Regions from separate parts of the Natronincola ferrireducens genome, predicted to be linked through region 2. Evidence: a T-box and tRNA genes for the amino acid it is inferred to sense, from the RefSeq annotation. Region 2 holds a T-box; the other holds one or more tRNA genes.
What was found. The T-box of region 2 lies ahead of leuS (leucine--tRNA ligase). A T-box ahead of a tRNA ligase gene usually reads a tRNA of that ligase, here a tRNA-Leu.

Region 1 (5,920 bases), on a different contig from region 2:
TGACTATCTGAAGAAAAATCTTCTAAAAAGTTAACCGCTCTTCTAAATTTAATATAGTCTTCTTCTAAAACATTTGTATTATTCTTTATAATACTTTTACTTTCCAAATAACTTATAAAACTAATAAAATACTCTTTAATTTCTTCATCCATATTATATTTTTTTATTATCTCATCTATAGTTAATGATCCATCTAGCTCTAAGATTAATTGTAAGATGTTTTCATTATTAAGTTTTATCCTTATTTGCTGTCTAGTGTTTGTAAGGAAAAATTCTACCAACCCATTATCTAGCTTAACTACTGAAACTGATGATCTCAACTTTGGTTTATTCATAGACAATCTCCCCACAGGATTTACAATCCTTATCTCTACTTACATTTAGATAGCTTATCTCCATATTATGAAATAAAAACTCGCCTCTTGTATTCCTATACTTTTTTATATCTATTAGATTACATATATATTTTATAATTTCTATAACCGCATAACTTGATGAAAACAAAGACATACTCGATAAACCGCCGATTTCTAAATACCTTTCCTTTACAGGATGCTTCTTAGGCTTCCAACCCTTTAACACTTCCTTAAAGTGTTTAGCATAACAATCAACACAAGGTGTAATGCCTGGTATTATTAATTCTCCCGTACTTGCTAAGTGTGCATCAAATCCACCTGCAATAAAGTGAACCTTTTTCATTGTTGTACAATACCTAGATATTTTCATTGAAGTATATCCTATATAAGGCTCATCAGCCGTATTGATAACAAAAGTTGCTTTATCTATTAGATCCTCTATTTTACTTTCTGGTGTTAATACGTTATCGATTTTTTGTACATTTATATTTTTATTTATATCTAATAAATAGTCTTCTATAGCATCTGTTTTCTTCATGCCAATATATTTTTCTTTAAAATAAACATGGCGACATATATCAGAAGCCTCAACTACATCATAGTCATATATAATAAAGTTTTCTACTCCGCACATTGCCAATTGTATAGCAATATTACCGCCAATTGCCCCACATCCAAATACCAAAATAGTAGAATCCCTTAATTGTTTCTGTGCTTCTATATCTAAGTTATACCCAACTAAAAAATCCGAAAAAAAATCAGTTTGTCTACTATACCTTTCTAAAGATACATCAGTAATTTCCTCTGATTTTTTATCAACTTTATTAAGAATATTCAAAGTATAAAGCTTCTCAATAATACTGACTAACTCATCTATATTTATTTCTTTTCCGAATTCTTTTTCTAGTAATTTATGTATATCTTTTATATTTTTATCTCCATCGATTAATTCAATTAGTCTTACTATTAAATTAGAAACTCTAAACTGTTTTCTTAATCTTGTACTCATAAAGTAAAAAGTAATTAATTCATCATTAGTTAAATATATATCTACACCATTTCTTATTTTATATATTTCATTAACATTTATCATTAATCTCACCTTCTTTTTTCCCTATCTCACTTCTAATTGAAAGACATTTTCCAAAGTCACCTAAAATCAAAGAGTCTATCAATTGTATGCTTAGTAAACTTGCTATCTGCCCAATTTTCTTCGTGATCTGCATATCATACTTACTTGGTTTTAATATTCCTGAAGGATGATTATGACAAATTATAATGGATGTAGCATTTGATAGTATTGCAATTCTAAATATTTCACTTGGAACTACTTCGACATTTCTATTATTTCCTATATTTAGTACTGCAACATTTATTGGATGGTTATTAGCATCCATACACAACAATGCTAGCCTTTCCAAAGTAGACCCACCAATTAATGATTCAAAAATTGGTGCAGCTTCTTCTATACCATAAACTTTATTTCTATCTGCACTCAAGTCATATTCCTTTACCATTTTCAACCTGACAACTGGTATCTTCATATCTGACATAATCACATTCCTCTTTTACTATTCTACTGGATATTTCCTTTATAATATATAAGAAAATATCTTCTGAAATTATTCAGAAGATATTATTTTATTCATTCTAATATTGTACAACACCTGCATTAATTTCTAAAAATTTTCCCCATTCTTCTTCACTCGCTACAGCATTGTTTCTTGTACATACTCTAGTGCAACAGTCTGATCTAGAACCAGAACACCCATCCGAGTATTCCGCAAATATTTCTGAATCTTTTACTTCTTCAAATAAAAAATCCTCTTTCTTTAGCATATGTACCTCCTAAGATAGTATTTTTTTCTTTAGTTTACATTTATTATAGCATTTACAAGTAATCTAATCAATCCTTTAAAATGGATTGTCGCAGCCTTTGTCGATAAACCTATTTTTCTCATAGTGACCTTTAACTTCACCTGATATTTAATCATATAAACACTCTATCTCTCCAGTATCGTATAAATCTGTTGATTTGCATTCAGGGCATCTTGCCGGAGCATCAAACTTATAACTCCCACCACATTTACATGTTCCAGCAAAACTTTCTACTAACTGGATTGTTTTATATTCACTCGCCACGATTTGCTAGTATGATATTAATTTCATCTCGCCCATTTTGGGGGTTCTGAATATTAGAAGTACCGTTCATGACACTCTTAATAGACCTACTACTATTTTCATCATATACAACCTTCTATACCCTCTACACTATTAAAGGATGCACAAGGCTAAATATGAACGTTATTTTGCACATAAAAAACTACCTTATAAATAGGTAGTTGAATTATTTTTGGTGCGGTAGAAGGGATTTGAACCCTTACGTCTATTGACATAGCCCCCTCAAGACTACGTGTCTGCCGATTCCACCACTACCGCATTTAAAGTTGTCCATAAACTTAGCGAATGAAACTAACAATAAAGTAACGTCATCACAAGATAGCGTGTCTGCCGTTCCACCACATCCGCAAGAAATGTGTTTTTTGATACTATAACATTATAATACGTTTATATTCCCATGTCAACCATCAATAGTCCCACATCTTTCCCTGTATCAACATCTTCAAGGTTTTATAAGGAGCCACTTTTATCCTGCAGCTCCTTATTGATTATAAAATTATTTTGTGTTAATATACCATTCTTCTATACCATAGAAAAGGTTATAATGACTTGGTTTAAATTCTCCTTTTACTTTATCCCTTACAACGATAGCACCGTTTTTGAAGAATAGACTAACATAGGGTAGCTCTTCTGCAATATGGATTTGTAACTGGCTATAGGCCTGCTGTTTTGCTGTTAACCCAGCAGCACTAAAAGCTTCTTCTAATAATTCATCCATTTCTTCGTTATTATAGGCAATAAAATTACTGCCCCCTAACTGTCGTGAATGAAAGGCAAAGGATAGATCTGGTAGGTAGGCTAATTCCCATCCTCCTAATACAATATCAAAGTTACCCCTAGCAATTCTCTCATTCAGTTCTTCCCAATCTAAAAGTTCTACATCTATTTTTATTCCTATAGCCTCAAGCTCATCTTCAATAAAAAAGACAGTTTTTTCTCTTAAAACATTGTTTTTATTAGAAATCAAAGTAAAGTTTAGGGTATCTCCATTCCCATTGCTTCTGGTGTTGTTTTCCCTATCAAGCTCATATCCACTTTCCTGTAGTAGTGCTTCAGCCTGATCCCTATTATAACCATACTGTAAACTTCCTTCATCATATAGCAATGATAAGGGATATATAGGGCCATCCACCACTGTACCGTGTCCTAAATATATATTGTTGATAAGCTTATGACGGTCAATCCCATAGGCTATGGCTTTTCTTATATTCTTATCCCTAAGTATAGAATTTCTAAAGTTCAATCCTAAAAACTCATAATTATTGGAAACATATTCATAGACCTTTACATTCCTATTTTCCATGTATTTTGCCCAATCAATGGAGATTGGCTGTGCCACATCGATATCACCATTTTCAAAAACAGACAATTGTGCTTCTAAGTCTGGAACAATGGTTACTTCTATATCTTGTATATAGGGGACTTGCCCCCAATAGTTTTTATTCTTTGTCAGCTTTATCTTACGCATTGTTTCATATTGATCTAATTGATAAGGACCTGTACCCACCATTGGAAAATTTGGGCTATTTAGCTTTTCAATATTATTTCCTTCAAACAAATGTTTTGGTAGGATGGGAAAGGTCATCACCTCTAGAGCATTGCTAAAGGGGCTAGAAAATGTGACATTGATTACGCCATCTTTTATTTCTCGGATATCAGAGATTTGCTGCAGACTTGTCCTGAAAATAGAAGTGCCTTTAGCATTTCTTATATTGCCTTTAATTAAATTTACAGTGAATATAACATCCTCCGCGGTTAAGGGTTTTCCATCATGCCAAGTTACTCCGTCACGAAGGGTAAATTGAATGCTTTGTCCATCTTGGGCAATAGTCCAGTCTATTGCTAATTTAGGCTTTATATCCATATTGGGATCAAAGGTAACCAATCCCTCATAAATTAAGTGATGTAGTTGAAATAAACTATAATTATTGTTAAAGAGGGGATTGAAGGTGTTAAATCTTGTTACAGATAGATTTAGGGTTCCTCCGTCTGCTGGTTCATAGTTTTCGATATTTTCTTTTGTTTCTTCTTCTTCAATAGGGTCTACTTCTTCTGTACTACAAGCAGTTAAAAATATGGATAAAATTATTAGAAATATTACAACCAGTTGTCTTCTTTTTTTCACCAAGTGCCCTCCTTTACTACAAGCAATTGCAATTGTTTTTCATTAATTATATATTGTTTATTATAATATATTTACCCTAATCGTGGAACCTAAAGAATCTTCCATTTGAAGTTCTAGTTTCCATAGAGCCATGTATAAATCCTATAGTCCCGTTGTACCTTTTTAAGATAAATTCTCGTTTCTCCAAAAGGTATCTCATCTAAAGTTTTTCCATCTCTACTGTATTCAGGATTTTCTAACCACCTACTTACATTTCCGTTTCCTGCATTGTAGGCTGCAATAATTAGCTGTAAGTTGTTATTAAATTCTCTGTGAAGTATATTCAAATACCAACAACCTATTTTTATATTCAAGTCTGGATTATAAAGCATTTCTTCCCTATAATCTTCAATAGACATTCTTTCAGCAGCCCAATTCCCCGTTATAGGTGCTATTTGCATCAAGCCTTTAGCATCCCTACGGGATAGGGCATAGGGATTGAACTTGCTTTCATTCCGGATAATAGCTGCTACTAAATAAGGATCTACCTCATATTCCGTAGCATAGATTTCAACAATATCTTTATAATGAAAAGGGTAAACAACCTTCCCCAACCATTTTCCATTTTGAAGAGCAACGATTACTGTGATAATTAAAATGATAGTTACTAGAATTTGTATAATTTTTTTAGAAAAAATAATTAGCAAAACAACCCCTCCAAAATTAACGCTTATGAATCATCCCCCATAATTCCTTCACTTGTTTTTCTAGTTCCTGTAGACTTCCTGAATTATTAATGAGTTTATCAGCATACTGAAGCTTTTCTTCCATAGACAGTTGTGTCGCTATGCGGTTATTGGCTTCATCTATAGTTAAATCATCCCGTTCCATCAATCTCTGCTTTTGCAAAGCTTTAGGAATTGTAACTAACCAAATTTCTTCAACCATATCCTTTAGTTCCGTTTCTATTAATAAGGCAGCATCTATTATTATAACAGGATTATCGTCATTTTGTTTAAGGTAATTTATTCTCTTTTTTATTTCTTCAAAGATTCGGGGATGTGTAATGCTATTAAGCTTTTCCAGTGCATAAGGGTTATTAAAAACAATAGTTCCTAACTTCTTTCTATTCAAATCCCCATTAGACCATAGAACCTCTTCTCCAAAATAATCTACTATATCCAGAAGTGCTGGTTTCCCAGCTTCAACCACTTCTCTAGCCACCTTATCAGCATCTATAATGATGGCTCCTAAATTTTGTAGTATCTTTGATACAGTA
Region 2 (5,920 bases):
AGACTTTACTTCTTGTGTTATTCCTCTATGGGCAGCTTCCTTCATAATTTGTAAGCTTGACATCATTTTGTCTATTATTTGTCTTTCTGTTAAATCAGAAGTGTTTTGCTCCCTCATCATCATAATTTCTGATATATTTTTGTTAGATTGCTTACATAAATCTAATAGCTCAGCTCCTGTTGTAAAGTTCATTGTTATCACCAATCCTTTAGCTTTTTATACTAACTAAATATGCATTTGCAACCTCATCAACACATTTAATATCCTTAACTGCTTTTTCTTCAATAGCATCATCGGTTTCTATAATCATAAAAGCCTTCTGTCCCTTACCATGTCGATAAACCCTCATAAATGCAATATTGACATGGTATTCCGCTAGTATAGAGGATACTTTAGCTATAACCCCTGGTTTATCTATATGGGAAATAATTAGCGTAACATATTCCCCGGTAAATTCCAGTTCTAATCCATTTATCTCAGTAACAACAATGTTGCCCCCACCTATAGATGAGCCTAAAATTTCAATACAATTGTCATCCTTTTTTTGAATAATAATTTTAGCAGTGTTAGGATGTACATCTCCTAAATCTTTCTCTATAAATTCAAAAGAAATACCTTCCTTTTCAGCTAATTGAAAAGCGTATTTAATTCTTTCATCATCAGGGTCAAATCCTAATATCCCTCCCAATAGAGCCTTATCCGTACCATGACCTCTATAGGTTTTTCCAAAGGAGCCATGTAATAGAAAGGTCACTTCTTTTATACTTCCCCCTGCAATTTTATGAGCTACCTTGCCTAACCTACAAGCTCCAGCTGTGTGGGAGCTAGAAGGGCCAATCATATTAGGTCCTACAATATCAAACATGCTAAAATCCTTCATAGTATAAACCTCCTGTATCTCGTTAAAGTTATTATATGCCCTTCACTAACTTTTTAAAGCAAAATTTTTTATAAAATAAGCTATGTCAAACATAGATGTTGATATTGTGCAAATAAAGCTATGACAAGATATTAAGTGATTGTCACTCTGAGGATAGCGAAGAGTCTTAGATCCTTCGGTTCCCTCAGGATGACAGAATTCAAGAATTCATAGAATGTAAAAATCAACCATAGCGTTTAACAGAGCCATAAAATAAAATAGTGGTCATATAATTTGACCACTATCATACTTTACTATTCTACTACAACTATAGCTTCAATTTCAACACCAACATCTTTAGGCAGCCTCGCCACTTCTACACAAGCCCTAGCTGGTTTGTTTTCAGTGAAATAGGTGCTGTAAACTTCATTAATGTCAGTAAAATCATTCATGTCCTTTATGAAAACAGTTGTTTTTACAACATGATTAAAGGTTGCACCAGCCTCTTCTAAAATAGCCTTTAGATTTTCTAAGACTTGTTTTGTTTGTTGTTTAATATCTCCTTCAACAATCTCCATAGTTTCTGGATTCATAGGTATCTGTCCAGATACGAATAGGAAGCCATTAACCTTTGCTGCTTGTGAATAAGGTCCAATAGCTGCTGGTGCTTTTTTAGTATTAATTGCTTTATACATTTGTAAAACCTCCTAATTTATATTTATCCACTTACTCTTATTTCATCTAAATAGTTGTAAATGGTATATCTTGAAACACATAGAATTTTGGCAACATAATCAATTGCCCCCTTAATAAGGAATGCCCCTTGCTCATCTAATTTCTTAACAATATTTACCTTTTCTTCCTTGTTCATATAGGAAACTGGTTTTCCATAGGAATCTAAGGTTTCCGCTACAATGTTTATTAACACGTCATTTACATTGTTGTTAGGGAACTCTCCTAGATTTTCTTCTCCTTTAATATCTGTTTTTAATAGATCCTCTAATGCTTTTTGGGCCACTACAAATTCAGAAATATCAATATTAATACATAGACAGCCTATTATTTGATCCTCTTGATCTCTAATAAACATGGTGGATGATTTTAGTACTCTCCCGTCAGAGCTTTTGTTCCTATAGTTCAATATGTTGTCAGCATCGTTTCCTTTTCTAATAGCTTGAATACCGACATCAAGCATTGGACTCCCCATAGATCTTCCTGTTACATGTCCATTATAAATTGCTACAATAGACTTTTGGGAATTTTTTAGTTCATGAAGCACAACCTCACAATTTTGACCAAGGGTCTTTGCAATTCCCTCCACCATAGGAATCATACTATTTAATATGGGGTGCAAGTTTTTATCCATCATCTCCACCTCTGCTTTCCTTACTTTACTACAATATTTACTAATTTTTTGGGGACTGCTATTACCTTCTTTACTTCTTTTCCCTCAATAAATCGTTGCACCTTTTCGTTTTCTAGTGCTATTCTTTCTAAACCTTCTTTATCTAAATTAGATGGTATCATTATTTTTTCTTTAACTTTACCATTAATTTGCAACACGATTTCTACTTCATCCCTTACGATGGCTTTGGGATCATACTTAGGCCACTGAGACAAATAAACACTGGTGGTATTTCCCATTTTGTGCCAAAGTTCTTCCGTCATATGGGGTGCAAAAGGAGATAAAAGGCTAATTACTGTCTCAATCCCCTGTTTGAATAGCAAACCATTAATAGTACTTTTATCAATTTCTTTATACTTATACAAATCATTTACTAACTCCATAATTCCACTTACGGCGGTGTTAAAGTTAAATCTTTCTTCTATATCTTCTGTTACTTTTTTGATAGTTTTGTGTATCATGTATTGAAGATCTTTATCTTGCTTTGTCATCTCACGGGAGGGTAAGTTTAATTTGTTGTTCTCTAATGCTTCCTCAACAAGACGCCATACACGGTTTAAAAATCTAAAACATCCCTCTACCCCTTGATCGCTCCATTCCAAGTCTCTCTCTGGTGGTGCAGCGAAAAGTACAAACAATCTAGCAGTATCAGCACCATACTTTTCAATAATTTCTTCTGGACTCACTGTATTTCCTTTTGATTTAGACATTTTAGCACCATCTTTTAGTACCATACCTTGAGTTAATAGATTTTTAAAGGGTTCTTTTATATCTATTAAGCCTAAATCTTTTATAACTTTTGTGAAAAATCTTGAATATAGTAGGTGTAGAATAGCATGTTCTACCCCTCCAATATATTGATCAACAGGCATCCAGTAGTCTCCAGCCTCTTTTGCAAAAGGTAGATTTTCATTATGAGCATCAGCATATCTTAAAAAGTACCAAGAAGAATCTACAAAGGTATCCATTGTATCAGTTTCCCTTTTAGCTGTTTCGCCACATTGGGGACAAGGTGTATAAATAAAGCTTTCACTTGTTGTTAAAGGTGACAGTCCTGCTCCTGTAAATTTAACATCTAATGGTAATTCAACAGGGAGGTTTTCTTCTTTAACTGGAACAATGCCACATCTGTCACAATAAACGATAGGAATTGGTGTGCCCCAATATCTTTGTCTAGACAATAACCAGTCCCTCAAACGATAGTTGATGGTCTTTTTGCCGGTTTCTCCTTTTTCTAATGCTTCACAAACTTTATTAAATGCTTCAGCACTTCTTAATCCATTGAATTCTCCAGAGTTTATCATAATCCCTTCTTCATCATAGGCTTCAGTATCTATTGTAAAGGTATCTCCTGATTCTTCAGGTCTTATGACAGGAAGTACTTCTATATTATATTTTCTAGCAAAATCTAAATCCCTTTGATCATGGGCTGGAACAGCCATAATGGCACCTGTCCCATAGTCTACTAAAACATAATTTGCAATGAATATAGGGATTTTTTGTCCAGACAACGGATTAATACAGTATCTTCCAATAAACAATCCTTCTTTTTCTGTATCAGTAGATGTTCTCTCTATATCAGACATATGCTGTAGCTTAGTGATAAAAGCCTTCACTTTTTCTTGGTACTCTGTATCTTTAACTAATTCCGTAACATATGGATGTTCCGGTGCTAATACCATATAGGTTGCACCAAAAATTGTATCAGGGCGAGTAGTAAATACCTTTAAGCTTTTTTCAAAGTCTTGAATTTCAAATTCGATCTCTGCTCCTTCACTTTTTCCTATCCAATTTTCTTGCATAATCTTAACCTTGTTGGGCCATCCTTCTAACAGGTTAATATCCGCTAAGAGATCTTCTGCATAATCAGTTATTTTAAAGTACCACTGATTTAACATCTTCTTTCCTACGGCACTGTCGCATCTCTCACATTGTCCATTGACAACTTGTTCATTAGCTAATACTGTTTCACAGGAAGGACACCAGTTTACTCTAGATTCTTTTTTGTAGGCTAATCCTTTATGGTAGAATTGTAAAAACAACCATTGTGTCCATTTATAATAATCAGGTTTACAGGTGGTTACTTCCCTATCCCAATCATAGCTTAATCCTAAGGTATCTAACTGTTCTTTCATATCCTGAATATTTTGGGTTGTCCAAACATCAGGGTGTATTCCATGTTTTATAGCAGCATTTTCAGCAGGTAACCCAAAGGCATCCCATCCCATAGGATGTAAGACATTGAAACCCTGCATTTTTTTATAACGTGCCACTACATCTCCTATGGAATAGTTCCTAACATGACCCATATGAATTTTACCAGATGGATATGGGAACATCTCTAATACGTAATATTTAGGATGTTCTTCATTATAGTTAGCAAAAACTTTTTCATTTTCCCAATTTTCTTGCCATTTTTTCTCGATTTTTTTGAAATCATAAGTAGTCATTTATTTAACTTTCCTCCTTCTAACTTTTAGGTTTAAAAAACAAAAACTCTCATGTCTATAGGGACGGAAATAAATCCGCGGTACCACCCTATTTGACAGAAAGTCCTCTTTCTTGGTTGATAAAGGATGCCATCCTGTATAGCTGATTACAAATAAGGTAAGTTCAACAATCTTGTTTATTGGTTTCCACCAACCACCAACTCTCTAAAAAACAAGATACTGTCTACTACTCCTTAATACTATTTCCATAAATTAAGTTTTTCATCGTGTCATTTATTGCTTTAAGCCAATCTATATTGTATCATTATATATTATCATCAATTATTTTGTCAATATTTATAATTGTTGCATCTTTCCAAATCCCCTCTATGTTATAGAACTCTCTATCTTCTTTATGAAAGACATGAACAACCACATCTCTATAATCTAATAATACCCACTTTCCTGTATCATATCCTTCCTTATGGGAAATAGAAATACCTTCTTCCATAAGCTTACCTTCTACTTCATCAACAATAGCTTTTACTTGTCTGGTAGAGGATGTACTAGTAATGACAAAATAATCACATAGAGTAGATACTCCATTTAGATCCAGCACTACAATATCCTGTCCCAGTTTATCATCAATTGATTCAACAATTTTAGCGACTAAACGAATAATATCGTTGTTCATTTAATTCCTCCTAACTTTTGTTTATATAAATAATTTTGCAAGTATTGTTAAATACATAGTATATATGATTACAATGCTGAAGCCAATACCACGGGTAATTGCACGTTTAAATATTCCACTGAACACTAAAATCATCATCATTAGTAAAGCTACTGGAATATCCAAATAAAGGGTTTGAGGAATATTATGTATTGTTGCCCCTACCATAATATTTTGATAACTAATTACCATTCCTTTTTCTCCTATTTTAGAGGATACCCCAAGAACCATTACTATGTCAAGTATATTGGCTCCTAAAATATTGCCTACAGATATTTCTTTATGTCCTTTTATTACTGATGTTACAGCAGTAGTTAATTCAGGTAGGGATGTACCTAGAGCTATTAGTGTTAAACTTATTACTTGTTGAGGTACACCAATTAACTTTGCAATAGCCACGCCATTGTTAACCAAAAGTCTTGCTCCAAAGGTAATAAAAAGAGCTCCAAGGATGAATTTCCCTATATTTATTATTTTGCTATCTTTACTTATAC

Region 1: it encodes a tRNA-Leu, which carries the amino acid that the T-box ahead of leuS (leucine--tRNA ligase) is inferred to sense. The anticodon was not compared.

The regions. Positions count from the first base shown of each region.
Region 1 covers NZ_FNFP01000001.1:1,154,491-1,160,410, reverse strand. Annotated here, with positions in the region: gene BLS22_RS05335 (HesA/MoeB/ThiF family protein) at 1-335, opposite strand, end outside; gene BLS22_RS05330 (HesA/MoeB/ThiF family protein) at 328-1,449, opposite strand; gene BLS22_RS05325 (JAB domain-containing protein) at 1,436-1,909, opposite strand; gene BLS22_RS05320 (hypothetical protein) at 2,007-2,195, opposite strand; tRNA gene BLS22_RS05315 (tRNA-Leu) at 2,711-2,795, opposite strand; gene BLS22_RS05310 (peptide ABC transporter substrate-binding protein) at 3,034-4,662, opposite strand; gene BLS22_RS05305 (lytic transglycosylase domain-containing protein) at 4,776-5,348, opposite strand; gene coaE (dephospho-CoA kinase) at 5,365-5,920, opposite strand, start outside.
Region 2 covers NZ_FNFP01000002.1:470,913-476,832, forward strand. Annotated here, with positions in the region: gene sdaAA (L-serine ammonia-lyase, iron-sulfur-dependent, subunit alpha) at 1-192, opposite strand, end outside; gene sdaAB (L-serine ammonia-lyase, iron-sulfur-dependent subunit beta) at 209-880, opposite strand; gene BLS22_RS07815 (RidA family protein) at 1,174-1,554, opposite strand; gene BLS22_RS07820 (helix-turn-helix transcriptional regulator) at 1,578-2,225, opposite strand; gene leuS (leucine--tRNA ligase) at 2,246-4,714, opposite strand; T-box leader at 4,771-4,958, opposite strand; gene rsfS (ribosome silencing factor) at 5,019-5,387, opposite strand; gene BLS22_RS07835 (calcium/sodium antiporter) at 5,409-5,920, opposite strand, start outside.